2 regions of the Knoellia sp. p5-6-4 genome follow, and region 2 is predicted to be linked to the other one. Evidence: predicted binding sites of a transcription regulator. Region 2 holds the regulator's gene; the other holds the start of a gene.

Region 1 (7,057 bases), on a different contig from region 2:
GTGTCGATGACGGTGGCGAACCACTCGGGGTCGGGCCTGCGCCCGGCGATGGCCAGCGGCAGGACGATGTTCTCCTGCGCCGTCAGGGTCGGCACGAGGTTGAAGGACTGGAAGACGAAGCCGATCCGGTCACGGCGCAGCGTGGTGAGCGCCTTGTCCTTGAGGGTGCCCAGCGAGATGTCGCCGATGAACACCTCGCCGTCCGAGGGCGCGTCGAGGCCGGCCGCGCAGTGCATCAAGGTCGACTTGCCGGAGCCCGAGGGCCCCATGATCGCGGTGAACTCCCCGCGCGCGATGTCGAGGCTGACGCGGTCGAGGGCCACGACCTCGGTCTCGCCGCGACCGTAGACCTTGGTGAGGCCCACGGTGCGGGCTGCCGGCGCAGTGGTGGTGTGCCGCGTCAGGGCGGCGGGGTTCATGGTCGTCATGCGAGAGCTCCCGGCTCAGTGGTGATGGTCAACAAGGGCAACGGTATGGAGGCCGTCACTCGCCTGCCTTCAGGTTTGACCCTGAGCGCACCCTGAGTGCACCCCTAGGCGGTGTACGGCCCGTCCACCGGTCGACGGACGGGCGACGCGCTACTGGATGACGACGCGCGACACCCGGCGCAGCTCGGGCGCGTCGAACGCCTCGCCCCTGACCACGCCGGTGTCCCAACGCAGGACCAGCCCCCGGCCCCGCACCTCGAGGGTGGCCAGGCTGTTGTCGAACCAGGGCCCCTCGGTGATCGTCCAGTTGAACGGCGCAGTGGGCACGCGGTCGGTGCGGGAGACGAGGAACTGCAACGGGCGGTTGAGGCCCCGGGCGAGCAGCGCCTGCGCCAGTCGCACCTTGCGGGGCAGCGGGTTGCGGATCGGGGAGCACACGGCCTGCACCACGCGGCTGGCGCCGGCACCGAGCTCCTCGTGGTCGATCTCGGTGACGTAGGAGTTGTGCACGTCGCCGGAGAGGAACGTGATGGTGCCGGGCGGCCGGCCCCGCTTGCCCCGGGCCACCTCGACCACCATGTCCAGCACCTTGGCGAACCCCTCCTGGAACGCGGCCCAGTGCTCGAGGTCGAGCGCCCGGCGGATGCGCTCCCCGTAGGGCTCGACCCGCTTGCCGAAGGCCCCCTCGGACATGGCCTCGTTGATCGCCTCGAGGTCATGGATCCCCTGCGCGAGGAGGAACGGCAGCGACGTGCCGATGAAGAGGTGGTCGACGTCGCCGTGCAGCTCCTTGTCGAGCCAGGCCATCTCGGCGTCGTCGAGGATGGAGCGGCGGTCGGGGTCGAGCACCCGCGCGGCCCGCGAGTCGACGACCACCAGCCGTGACTCGCCGAGGTTGCGGGAATAGCTCCAGCGGTAGGTGTCGGGGTGCTTGTCCACGCGCTCGGCCAGGGCGTCGAGCGTCTCGGTCAGGTCGAGCTCGTCCCCGCTCCCGGACTCGCGTTGCGCCACGACGAGCTGCCAGACCTCGTCCTCGGCAAGCGCCTCTGGCGAGAGGTTGCCGGCGTGCTGGTAGACCCAGTAGGACGCCAGGCCACCGACGATGCGCTGGTGCCACCAGGGCTTGGCGTTCATCTCGAAGTGCCACTGCCGCGAGGTGTTCCAGTCGTCGCGGATGTCGTGGTCGTCGAAGATCATCGCGCTCGGCAGCGTCGAGAGCAGCCACCGGTTGAGCGGGTCGCTCCACGCGAGCCGGTAGAGGTGGGCGTACTCGTCGTAGTCCTTGAGCTCCTCGTAGGGCGGCTCCTCGAGGCTGCGCCGGGAGGCGATGAACTCGCGCATCTCCTCGGAGGTCTCGTCCGCGTAGACCTGGTCGCCGAGGAAGCAGACGAGGTGGGGCCACTCCGTCGGGCTGGTCCGACTCAGGTGGTAGGCGTAGGCGCGCAGGGCGTCGACGCCGTTGCTGGCGTTGCCCTCCGCGTCGTGGGGCACGCTCGTGCGGCACGAACCGAACGCCATCCTCGTCGGGCGCGCCTTCACCAGGCAGTGGATGCGGCTCGGTGGCAGGCCGGGGAAGCGCGGCTCGGGCTCGGGCCAGACGACCTCGCCGTCGATGGCCACCTCGTACGTGCTCGACGAGCCGGGCTCGAGGCCGTCGAGCACCAGCAGCGCGTAGTGGTGCCCGTGCACCCCGAAGGTGGGCGCCGACCACTGGCGGCCGAAGGCCGACAGGGTCACGGTGGCGGCGTCGCGGGTCTGGACCCAGACCGTCGCACTCTCCTCACCGGCATACCGCAGCAGGGGGCCCAGCACGAGGGGTCCGGTGTCGTCCACCCGACAGTTCTACACGCACGGCCTGTGCAGGTGGGGACAAACGCCGAAGGGCGGCTCCCCGCCTGGGGAACCGCCCTCCGGTGTATGCCGTGTGGCTGGCTGTCGAGGCGAACCTCAGAAGCCCATGCCGCCCATCTCGTCGCCACCCGGCGCCATCGGAGCAGCCTTCTCGGGCTTGTCCGCGATGACGGCCTCGGTGGTGAGGAAGAGCGCCGCGATGGACGCCGCGTTCTGCAGCGCCGAGCGGGTGACCTTGGCCGGGTCGATGATGCCGGCGGCGATCAGGTCGACGTACTCGCCGGTCGCCGCGTTCAGGCCCCAGCCCGCGTCGAGGTGGGTGACCTTCTCCGCCACGACGCCGCCCTCGAGGCCGGCGTTGACGGCGATCTGCTTGAGCGGGGCCTCGGCCGCGACACGAACGATGTTCGCACCGGTGGCCTCGTCACCCTCGAGCTCGAGCTTCTCGAACGCAGCCTTGGTGGCCTGCAGCAGGGCCACGCCACCACCGGCGACGATGCCCTCCTCGACGGCAGCCTTGGCGTTGCGCACGGCGTCCTCGATGCGGTGCTTGCGCTCCTTGAGCTCGACCTCGGTCGCGGCGCCGGCCTTGATGACCGCGACACCGCCGGCCAGCTTGGCCAGGCGCTCCTGCAGCTTCTCGCGGTCGTAGTCGCTGTCCGACTTCTCGATCTCGGCGCGGATCTGGTTGACCCGGCCTTGGATCTGGTCCTGGTCGCCGGCGCCCTCGACGATCGTGGTCTCGTCCTTGGTGACGACGACCTTGCGGGCGCGGCCGAGCAGGTCGAGCTCGGCGGTGTCGAGCTTGAGGCCGACCTCCTCGGAGATGACCTGGCCACCGGTGAGGATGGCGATGTCGCCCAGCATGGCCTTGCGGCGGTCACCGAAGCCCGGGGCCTTGACGGCGACCGACTTGAAGGTGCCGCGGATCTTGTTGACCACGAGGGTGGACAGGGCCTCGCCCTCGACGTCCTCGGCGATGATCAGCAGCGGCTTGCCGGACTGCATGACCTTCTCCAGCAGCGGCAGCAGGTCCTTGATGCCGGAGATCTTGGAGTTGACCACGAGGACGTAGGGGTCCTCGAGGACAGCCTCCATGCGCTCGGTGTCGGTGACGAAGTAGTGGCTGATGTAGCCCTTGTCGAAGCGCATGCCCTCGGTGAGCTCGAGCTCGAGGCCGAAGGTGTTGGACTCCTCGACGGTGATGACGCCTTCCTTGCCGACCTTGTCCATGGCCTCGGCGATCATCTCGCCGATCTGGGGGTCAGCGGCGGAGATCGAGGCGGTGGAGGCGATCTGCTCCTTGGTCTCGACGTCCTTGGCCATCTCGAGGAGCTGGCTGGAGACGGCCTCGGTGGCCTTCTCGATGCCGCGCTTGAGGGCCATCGGGTTCGCGCCGGCCGCGACGTTGCGCAGGCCCTCGCGGACCAGCGCCTGGGCCAGCACGGTGGCGGTGGTGGTGCCGTCGCCCGCGACGTCATCCGTCTTCTTGGCGACCTCCTTCACCAGCTCGGCGCCGATCTTCTCGTACGGCTCCTCGAGCTCGATCTCCTTGGCGATGGAGACACCGTCGTTGGTGATCGTGGGGGCGCCCCACTTCTTCTCCAGGACGACGTTGCGGCCCTTCGGGCCGAGGGTGACCTTGACGGCGTCGGCGAGGGTGTTCATGCCCCGCTCGAGACCGCGGCGAGCCTCTTCATCAAAAGCGATGATCTTGGCCATTCGGGTGGTTCCTCCCACGCGAATCGTGTGTGGCGACCTCGCCGTGCCCGCGACGGACGACCCGGTTCGCGCGGCTCACGTCGCACACGTTCCCCGAGCCTCACTTTGAGGCCATGAATTGTCACTCTCATACCGAGAGTGCTAACGCCCATTATTGGCACTCGCCCCGGGAGAGTGCAAACGCCTCCCCAAGCCTTCCCCGGTATGCCGCCCGCGCGCCATCCCCCGCCCGTCCCGCAGCCGCGGCGCGAGATCCCACCTCTCGCACCTCGGGTCCCTCCAACGCGTGAGATCTGGGAACTCACCTGACGGGTCAGGGCTGCCTGTGGATGACGGCTGCGGGGCTCCTCGCCGGGCGACCACCACCGCACGGACCGGCAGCAGTGGCGGAACGACATCCAGCGCACGCGACTCCTCGAGTCCCTGAGGTGGCGGGTCGTCCGCATCACCAGTGCCGACCTCCGTGGCACCGGCCTGACCCGGTTGACTGCCGAGCTCAGGGGCCTCGTGGCGTCCCGCGAGATCCCACCTCTCACGCTAAGGCGCGGCCCAGGGCGCGAGAGGTGGGATCTCGCAGGGTCAGGTTCGGGGGAAGCGGAGGGTGACGACCTGGAACGGGCGCAGCGCGAGCGCGACGCCGCGCTCGCCCTCGTCCGCCACCCCGGGCGTCCCCAGGGCACGCTCGAGCAGGTCAACCGCATACGCGCCCTCGTGGGCGAAGCCGGCCCGCACCCGCGCGGCGCACCGCCGGCCCAGCCCTTCGTAGAGCCGCACGACCACGTCACCGGACCCGTCGTCGGCGAGCTTCACCGCCTCGACGTACACGCCCTCGCCCTCGATGCCCACCAGCGGCTCGACCGGCTCGCCGGACCCACGAACCGTGCGCACCGGCAGGTTGACCCGGTAGCCCTCACGGACCGCGTCACCGATCGACGCACCCGGCACGAGGCCGTAGCGCAGCCGGTGCACCCCGAGGTCGGCGACCGGGTCGGGGCTCTGCGGCGCCCGCAGCAGCGACAGGCGCACCTGCGTCGTGGTGCCACCGCCGTCGCGGTCGCGACGGGTGACGTCGTGGCCGTAGGTCGAGTCGTTGACGACGGCCGCACCGAACCCGGGCTCGCCGACGTGCACCCAGCGGTGGGCGCAGACCTCGAACTTCGCGGCGTCCCAGCTGGTGTTGGTGTGCGTCGGGCGGTGCACGTGGCCGAACTGCACCTCGGAGGTCGAGCGGTCCGCGGCCACGTCGAGGTCGAAGCCGGCCTTGAGGATCTGCTCGCGCTCACGCCAGTCGACCTCGGTGTCGACGTCGACCCGGGCCTCGCCCGCCGGCAGCGTCACGAGCTGGGTGACCACCGACTGACCGACCCGACGCATGACCTTGACGCCGCCCTCGACGGCCTCGACGGTCTCCGCGTCGGTGAGGTCGCGGACGACGTTGCGGTAGTAGGCATCGACATCCCAGGCGTCGAAGCGCACCGGGGTGTCGGGGTGGAGCTGCAGCAGGTTGCCGACCGACCCGGGGGCGAGCGCCTCCCGGCCGCTCGCCCGCTCGACCACCGACGTGAGCAGGCCCCGCGCGTCGACCCGCGCGGCCACCAGGCCGTTGTCGAGCACGAACCCGTCACCTTCGGCCCGCACCTCCACCGGTTCTGCCTGGACGACCGGCCCCGCGCCGAGCGCGGCAACCCCGGCCCGCTCGTGGGGGCTCGCGTTGAAGGCCACCTCAACGTCGCCCGCCCCGGCGAGCGCCTGCTGCGCCTCGCAGATGATTGCCTCGAGCTCCTCCGCGAGCGCGGCATACGTCTCCACGGCCTCGCGGTGCACCCACCCGATGGAGGAGCCGGGGAGGATGTCGTGGAACTGGTTGAGGAGCACGGCCTTCCAGATCCGGTCCAGGTCCGCAGACGGGTATGCCGCGCCAGTCCGGACCGCGGCCGTGGCCGCCCAGAGCTCGGCCTCGCGGAGCAGGTGCTCGCTGCGACGGTTGCCCTGCTTGGTCTTCGCCTGCGAGGTGTAGGTGCCGCGGTGCATCTCGAGGTAGAGCTCGCCCACCCAGACCGGGGCGTCGGGGTACTCCGCCTCGGCCTTCTCGAAGAACGCGTCGGGGCGCTCGACCTCGACCCGGGCCGAGCCGTCGAGGTCGCGCAGGCGAGCGGCCCGGGCGAGCATCTCGCGGGTGGGGCCTCCCCCGCCGTCGCCCCAGCCGAAGGGCAGCAGCGAGCGGGTCGCCGCCCCCTTGTCGGAGAAGTTGCAGGCCGCGTGCGCGACCTCGGCGCCGGAGACCTCCGAGCCGTAGGTGTCGGCCGGCGGGAAGTGGGTGAAGATGCGGGTGCCGTCGAGGCCCTCCCACCGGAACGAGTGGTGCGGGAAGCGGTTGGTCGTGTTCCACGAGATCTTCTGGGTCAGGAACCACTGCGACCCCGACAGCGCGATGAGCTGCGGCAGGGCGGCGGTGTAGCCGAAGGAGTCGGGCAGCCACACCTCGCGGGTCTCGATGCCGAGCTCGTCGCGGAAGAAGCGCTTGCCATGGTTCAGCTGCCGGGCCAGCGCCTCGCCGCCGGGCATGTTGGTGTCGGACTCCACCCACATCCCGCCGACCGGCACGAAGCGGCCCTCGCGCACCCGCTCGACGACGCCGGCCCAGACCTCGGGTCGGTGCTCCTTGAGCCAGGCGAACTGCTGTGCCGACGACATGGCGTAGACCAGCTCGGGGTGGCTGTCCATGAGCGAGACGACGTTGGAGCAGGTGCGCGCCACCTTGCGCACGGTCTCGCGCACCGGCCACAGCCACGCGGAGTCGATGTGGGCGTGGCCGACCGCGGAAATGCGGTGGGCGCTGGCGCGGGCCGGGTCGGCGAGCACCCCCTTGAGCTCTGCGCGAGCCTCGGCCGCGGTGCCGGCGAGGTCACCGACGTCGAGACGGTCGAGCGCCTGGTCGATGCTGCGGAGCACCTGCCACCGGCGCGCGTCCTCCAGCGGCAGCTCGGCCGCCAGCTGGCCCAGCACCTCGAGGTCCTGCTGCAGCTCCCACACCTCGGCCTCGAAGACGGCGAGCT
Region 2 (7,057 bases):
ATCTGCACCTCCGGCGGGATCACCACCGTGTGGGTCGGCGTCGGCCGGGACGTGCTCTCGGGCTGCCCCTCTGGCGGGGTCGGACGATCTGCGTCATTCATGTTGTCGGCCAGTCTACGGTGCCAGTCAGCCGGGCGGCCACGTCAGTGGCCGGCCCCCGACGACGTGCACGTGCGCGTGGAACACCGACTGCTGGGCGTCGGGGCCGGTGTTGAAGACGGCCCGGTACCCCCCCTCGAGGCCCTCCATCCGCGCGACGTCTCCGACGGCCCGCACGACCTCGGCCAGCTCCTCCGGCGACACGTCGGCCAGCTCGGCCAACGTCGGCACGTGCCGCTTGGGCACGACGAGGACGTGGGTGGGCGCCTGCGGGTCGATGTCGCGGAACGTCGTGGTGTTCGGCGTCTCGTGCACGACCGTGGCGGGGACCTCACCGGCGACGATGCGGCAGAAGAGGCAGTCGCGGTTTTCAGCGGCGCTCTCGGAAGCACTCATGGACCGAGACTATCGGCGCGTCAACCCCCGCCAGCCGCTGCGCGTCAGGGGCGCGTGAGAACGTTGGGCGTGGTCGAGAGAAGCGCCGGGGGGCCGGCACCGGTGGTGGGTTCCCAGCATGCCGATGAGGCGATCGCCGACCTGTATGCCGCCCACTGGGCGGGCCTCGTGCGCCTGGCCTGGCTCCTCCTGCGCGACGACCAGCTGGCCGAGGAGGTCACCCAGGACGCCTTCATCTCCGTGCACGCCAGCTGGAGCTCGCTGCGCGACCACGGCCGGGCCGCGGCCTACCTGCGACGGTCCGTGGTCAACGCGGCGAGATCGCGACTGCGGCACCGGGGCGTCGAGGAGCGCTACCTCAACCGGGTGCAGGGCGAACGGGCCACCTCCGGCGGCCACGAGCCCGGTCCGGAGGAGCGCGCCCTCGAGCACGAGTCCCACGTCGCGATGATCCGGGCGCTGACCCGGTTGTCACAGCGCCAGAGAGAGGTCCTGACCATGCGCTACTACCTCGACCTCAGCGAGGCGGAGATCTCCGACGCCCTCGGCATCTCCGCCGGCTCGGTCAAGGCACACGCCCACCGCGGGCTCGCGGCCCTGCGCGACACGATGGAGACCCAGCGATGAGCCCCGGCCCCTTCGAGCACCCGGCTGCCGGCGAGGACGACCACACCGGCCTCACCCACGTCGAGCACCGGCTCCGCCACGCGCTGCACCACGAGGCCCAGCAGGTGCGGCCCTCCGACCGGCTCGACCACATCCTGGCCGCGTCGCGGCACGCAGCCGGACAGGACGACGAGCGGCCGGGGCGACGACGCTGGCTCACTCCGCTGGCGGCCGCCGCGGCGGTCGCCGCCATCGCGGTCGCCGTGTGGGGCGGCACCCGGCCCGACGCGGCCGACCGGGGTCCCGCCGCTGCCCCGACCCCCTCGCAGGGCCTTTCCGCGCCCCCCTCCAGCACGCCGGACCCGACCGCAACGACCGGCACCTCGTCCGAGCCGAGCGCGTCCTCGACGGCACCACCGGCCACCCGCCGCACCGCGCTGCCCGCCTACTTCGTGGGACCGGTGGGTGGCGACCGCCCGGTGTTCCGGCTCTTCCGGGAGTTCCTCCCGGCGAGCCTCCCGGTGGAGGCCACCGACGCGCAGAAGGCCACCGCGGCCCTGGCCCTGGCGATGGACGCGCAGCCGTTCAGCAACACCGACGGCTACCTCCAGCCGTGGTCGGGCACCACCGTCGACGACGTGGCGATCAAGCCCGACCTCATCACCGTGACCCTCAGCGGCCCGGGCTCCCCCGGCATCGAGGACCGGGATGTGGCTCGGATCGCCGTGCAGTCCCTGGTCTGGACAGCGCAGGCGGCGGTGGGCAAGGGCACGATCCCCGTGACCTTCCGCGTCGCTGACGGTTCCACCGCGCTCTTCGGGGCCTTCCCGGCCGCGCAGCGCTACGACCGGCCGCCCAGCGGCGAGTCCTACCAGGACCTTGCGCCGATCTGGGTCACCTCCCCGGCTCGGGACGCGGCCCTGGGGGCCGGCCGGCCGGTCACCGTCAAGGGCGAGGCGACCGTCTTCGAGGCCACGCTGAGCTGGGAGCTGCTCCGGGGCGGCACCGTGCTGAAGAGCGGCCACACCACGGCGAGCACCGGGGCACCGGAGCGCGGCACCTACTCGTTCTCCCTCGGGGCGCTGCCCCAGGGCAGCTACACCGTCCGCGTGTTCGAGCCGAGCATGGAGGACGGCAGGTCGGTCAACGCGGAGCGGCGGGTCAGCTTCTCGGTGACACAGTCCGGGGGCTAGCTCCAGCGACCCGCGGCGGCGCTCAGCACGGCCAGCGCCGCAGGGCCGGCACTCGAGGAGCGCAAGACGGTCGAGCCGAGCCGCACCGCAACCGCCCCAGCCTCCTCGAGGGCGGCCAGCTCCTCGGGGCTGATGCCGCCCTCGGGGCCGACCACGACCAGCACGTCGCCCGACTCGGGCAGCGCCCGGCCGGCGAGCGGCGTGCTCGCGTCCTCGTGCAGCACGAGGGCCAGCGCGCTGCCGCGGACCCGCTCGACGAGGGTGCGCTGCGAGACGGGCTCGGCCACGACCGGCACCCTGCTGCGACGGGACTGCTTGGCAGCGGCGGTCACCACCGACTCCCACTTGCGCAGCGCCTTGGCCGCCCGGTCGCCGCGCCAGACCACGATGCTGCGCGCGGCCTGCCAGGGCACCACCTCGTCGACACCGAGCTCGGTGGCGGACTCGATGGCCTGGTCGTCGCGGTCGGCCTTGGCCAGGGCCTGCACCAGGACCAGCCGCAGGGCCGGCTCGGGTTCCTCCTCGACGGCGGTGACCTCGAGCTCGAGCTCATCCCTGCCGGCGGAGACCACCGAGGCCGTCACGCGCGTGCCCCGGCCGTCGGAGAGCAGCACCGAATCCCCCACGCCGATGCGGCGCACGGTGGCGGCGTGCCTGCCCTCCGGCCCGTCGAGCAGCACCGAGCCACCGGCCCGGGCGCCGGCGAGGCGTTCGGGCGCGACGAGGAACAGGGGCAGCGTCACGGCATACGGCCTGTCTGGTCTGGGGGCCGGCCGGCCCCTACTTGCCCTTCAGGGCGTCGCGGAGCTTGCCGAACAGGCCCTGGCCCGCCGGCGCGAGGTGGCCCTCGGGCCGCTCCTCGCCACGCAGGGCGGCGAACTGGCGCAGCAGCTCTTCCTGCTCGGCGTCGAGGCGGGTCGGCGTGATCACGTTGGCGTGCACGATGAGGTCGCCACGCCCGTTGCCGCGCAGGTGGGTCACGCCGAGCCCGCGCAGGGTCATGGCGTCACCGGCCTGGGTGCCGGGCCGGATCTCGAGCTCGTTGATGCCGTCGAAGGTGTCGAGCTTCGCCGTGGTGCCGAGGGCCGCGGCGGTCATGGGCAGCTCGATCGTGCAGTGCAGGTCGTCGCCGCGACGCTGGAAGGTCGGGTGCGGCCGGACCGCGATCTCGACGTAGAGGTCACCCGCCGGGCCACCGCCCTGGCCGACCTCGCCCTCACCGGTGAGCTGGATCCGGGTGCCCGTGTCGACACCGGCCGGCACCTTGATCTTCAGGGTGCGCCGGGTGCGCACGCGTCCGTCGCCAGAGCACTCGAAGCAGGGGCTGACGAGCACCTCGCCGTAGCCGTGGCAGGTCATGCACGGACGGCTGGTCATCACCTGGCCGAGGAAGGAGCGCTGCACCTGCTGGATCTCGCCGCGGCCGCCGCAGACGTCACAGGTGCGCCGGGACGTGCCGGGCTGCGCACCGTCGCCGTGGCAGGTCTCGCAGACCACGGCGGTCTCGAGGGCCAGCTCGCTCTCCGCGCCGAAGACGGCGTCGGCGAGGTCGATGTCGAGGCGGACGAGGGCGTCCTGGCCGCGGCGCTGGCGCGAGCGCGGCCCGCGCTGCGCCCCACCGGCGCCCGGACCGAAGAACGCGTCCATGATGTCGCTGAAGGAGAAGCCCTGCCCGAAGCTGGCGGCTCCCGTGGCGTAGGGGTCGGCACCCATGTCGTAGCTGCGCCGCTTCTCGGGGTCGCCGAGCACGTCGTAGGCCTGGGAGACCTTCTTGAACTGCTCCTCGGCCTCCGGCCCCGGGTTGACGTCCGGGTGGAGCTGGCGCGCCTTCCTGCGGTAGGCGCGCTTGATCTCCTCGGCCGTGGCGTCGCGGGAGACACCGAGGTCCTGGTAGTAGTCGTTCAACGAATGTCCTTCTCCGTCATGCTGTTTCGGGCAGTACGTGGTGGCGCGCGGCGATCACCGGGCCGCGCTGGTCATTGGGACAGGATGCGCGAGACGTAGGCCGCGACCGCGCGCACCGACGCCATCGTGGTCGGGTAGTCCATGCGGGTGGGCCCTACGACGCCCATGCCGGCGACGAGGTCGACGCCGGTGCCGTACTCGGTCGAGACCACCGACGTGGACTGCAGCCCGGCAAATGGGTTCTCGTGGCCGATGCGGACCGCGACCGCGTCCGGCCCGGTGTGGGCCTCCCCGAGCAGCTTCAGCAGCACGACGTGCTGCTCGAGGGCCTCGAGGACCGGGCCGATGCTGAGAGGGAAGTCCGTGCCGAACCGGGCCAGGTTGGCCGTGCCGGCCAGCACCACCCGCTCCTCGCGCTCCTCCACCAGGGCGTCCTCGAGCGAGCGCACCACGGCGCGGACCAGGTCGCGCTCGCCCGGCACGAACTGCCCGGGCAGCGCCTCCAGCGCGGCCGCGGCGTCGACCAGGCGCTTGCCGACGGCCTCGGCGTTGACCTTCCCGCGCACCCGCGCCAGCAGGTCCTCACCCTCGGCCGTCATGAGGTCGTGGTGCGACTCGAGCACCCGCTGCTCGACCCGGCCGGTGTTGACGATGAGCACGACCATCAGCCGCGAGGCGCCGATGGGCACCAGCTCCACGTGGCGGACGCTGGAGCGGGTCAGCGAGGGGTACTGCATCACGGCGACCTGACGGGTCAGCGAGGCCAGCAGCCGCACCGTGCGGTCGACGACGTCGTCGAGGTCGACCGCGCCCTCGAGGAACTGCGAGATGGCGGCACGCTCTGCCACGCTCAGCGGCTTCACGGCGCTCAGCCGGTCGACGAACAGCCGGTAGCCGGCGTCGGTGGGGATCCGCCCCGCGCTGGTGTGCGGCGCGGCGATGAGGCCCTCCTCCTCGAGGACGGCCATGTCGTTGCGCACGGTGGCAGCCGACACTCCGAGCTGGTGGCGCTCCAGCAGCGCCTTCGAACCAACGGGCTCGGACGTCTGGACGTAGTCCTGGACGATGGCCCGCAGCACGGCCAGACGGCGCTCCTCGCTCATGCAGTCCTCCCGTCTCGTCCTGGTGGTGGCGCAAAGGGGTCGGTGAGGGTGCTGGCACTCACACCTTTCGAGTGCCAAGTCTACGTCCAGTGACCCCGGTACGACGATTCCCGGCGTGCCCGCCACGACCGTCGCCCGCCGCCCGCATAGCCTTCCCCGGTGACCGACAGGTATGGCTCCGACGTGCTCTCCGGCGACTGGCGTGCCCCCAAGGGCGGACGCTCCCGCGAGGTCGAGGCCGAGACGGGCCTCGTGGTCGAGGACGTCGAGACCGGGTGGTGCGGGGCGGTCACCCGGGTCGAGAAGGCCGGCGGGATGCACGTGGTGCACCTCGAGGACCGGCGCGGCCGGTCCAAGGGCTTCCCGCTGGGCCCGGGCTTCCTCCTCGACGGACGCCCCGTGGTGCTGACCCCGCCCAAGGCGGCCGCGCGCGCACAGGTGGCGGCGGCCAGGCAGGCCGCCTCCCGCACCGCCAGCGGCTCGCGCGCGGTCCACGACGCCAAGGCCAGGGTGGCCAGCGGGTCGCGCATCTTCGTCGAGGGCCGGCATGACGCCGAGCTCGTCGAGCGCGTCTGGGGTGACGACCTGCGCATCGAGGGCGTGGTCGTGGAGATGCTCGACGGCGTCGACGACCTCGAGGCGGCCATCCGGGACTTCCAGCCCGGCCCGGGCAGGCGCATGGGCGTGCTCGTCGACCACCTCGTCCCCGGCACCAAGGAGCACAAGGTGGTGGAGGCGGCCCAGCGCCTCCGGCCGTATGCCGCGCACGTCAGGGTCCTGGGCCACCCGTACGTCGACGTGTGGCAGTCGGTGCGGCCCGAGCGGCTGGGACTGCAGGCCTGGCCGGTGATCCCCCGCGGCACGTCGTGGAAGCACGGCATCTGCGCCCACCTCGGGTGGCCGCACGAGAGCCAGGCGGACATCGCCCGGGCGTGGAAGCAGATCCTCGGCACGGTGCGCAGCTACGCCGACCTCGAGCCCACCCTGCTCGCCAGCGTCGAGGAGCTGATCGACTTCGTCACCGCGCCCGGTCACTAGTCGCCCCGGGGTCCGGGCACGAGGTCGTCCCGGGCGCGCTGCTCAGGGGTTACCCGGACCGTGCCCTGAGCGCACCCCGAAAGGGGGTTCGGCACCCCGCTGTGTGCGGTTGACTGGCACCAAGACCACAAGGAGAGACGCAGATGAGCGAGAACACGTCGTCCACGCCGGAGCCGCAGGCCCCGCAGGGACAGCCCTCCCAGCCGGCGGCGCCGGGCGAGTCCCAGTCGCCGTCCCCGGAGCTGCCCGCGCCGCCGTACGGTCAGACGCAGGAGCAGCCGTACCAGCAGGCGCAGGAGCAGCCGTACCAGCAGGCGCAGGAGCAGCCGTACCAGCAGGCGCAGGAGCAGCCGTACCAGCAGGGCTACGAGCAGCCGTATGCCGCGGCCGGTCCAGCACCGCTCTCGCCGACCGACGAGCGCAACTGGTCGATCGCGGCGCACCTGTCGCCCTTCCTCGCCTCGTTCGTCGGGCTGCCGTTCCTCGGGCCGCTGGTGATCTACCTGATCTTCCGCGACCGCGGACCCTTCATCCGCCACCACGCCGCGCAGGCGCTGAACTTCCAGATCATCGTGGCCATCGGCATCCTCATCTCGGTCCCGCTGATGTTCGTGCTCGTCGGGTTCATCACGGCCGGCATCATCGCCGTCGCCGCGATCGTCTTCCAGATCGTCGCGGCCGTGGAGGCCAACAACGGGAAGTGGTACCGCTACCCCC

The links. The regulator HrcA, encoded in region 2, represses chaperone genes, less so after heat shock. The targets are predictions, from matches to a motif close to TTNGCACTCGNNNNNNNCGAGTGCNAA.
Region 1: a site for HrcA is predicted at 4,156-4,182, ahead of groL (chaperonin GroEL). Genes of this name have one in related genera too.

What each region holds. Positions count from the first base shown of each region.
Region 1 is NZ_JARGZF010000001.1:2,275,050-2,282,106, reverse strand. It holds gene P2F65_RS11115 (ABC transporter ATP-binding protein) at 1-419, opposite strand, end outside; gene P2F65_RS11110 (alkaline phosphatase D family protein) at 579-2,261, opposite strand; gene groL (chaperonin GroEL) at 2,376-4,001, opposite strand; gene P2F65_RS11100 (glycoside hydrolase family 38 C-terminal domain-containing protein) at 4,581-7,057, opposite strand, start outside.
Region 2 is NZ_JARGZF010000002.1:487,454-494,510, forward strand. It holds gene P2F65_RS13790 (PhoH family protein) at 1-101, opposite strand, end outside; gene P2F65_RS13795 (histidine triad nucleotide-binding protein) at 127-495, opposite strand; gene P2F65_RS13800 (SigE family RNA polymerase sigma factor) at 565-1,122, shown strand; gene P2F65_RS13805 (Gmad2 immunoglobulin-like domain-containing protein) at 1,119-2,294, shown strand; gene P2F65_RS13810 (16S rRNA (uracil(1498)-N(3))-methyltransferase) at 2,291-3,037, opposite strand; gene dnaJ (molecular chaperone DnaJ) at 3,075-4,199, opposite strand; gene hrcA (heat-inducible transcriptional repressor HrcA) at 4,271-5,302, opposite strand; gene P2F65_RS13825 (DUF3097 domain-containing protein) at 5,462-6,340, shown strand; gene P2F65_RS13830 (DUF4870 domain-containing protein) at 6,484-7,057, shown strand, end outside.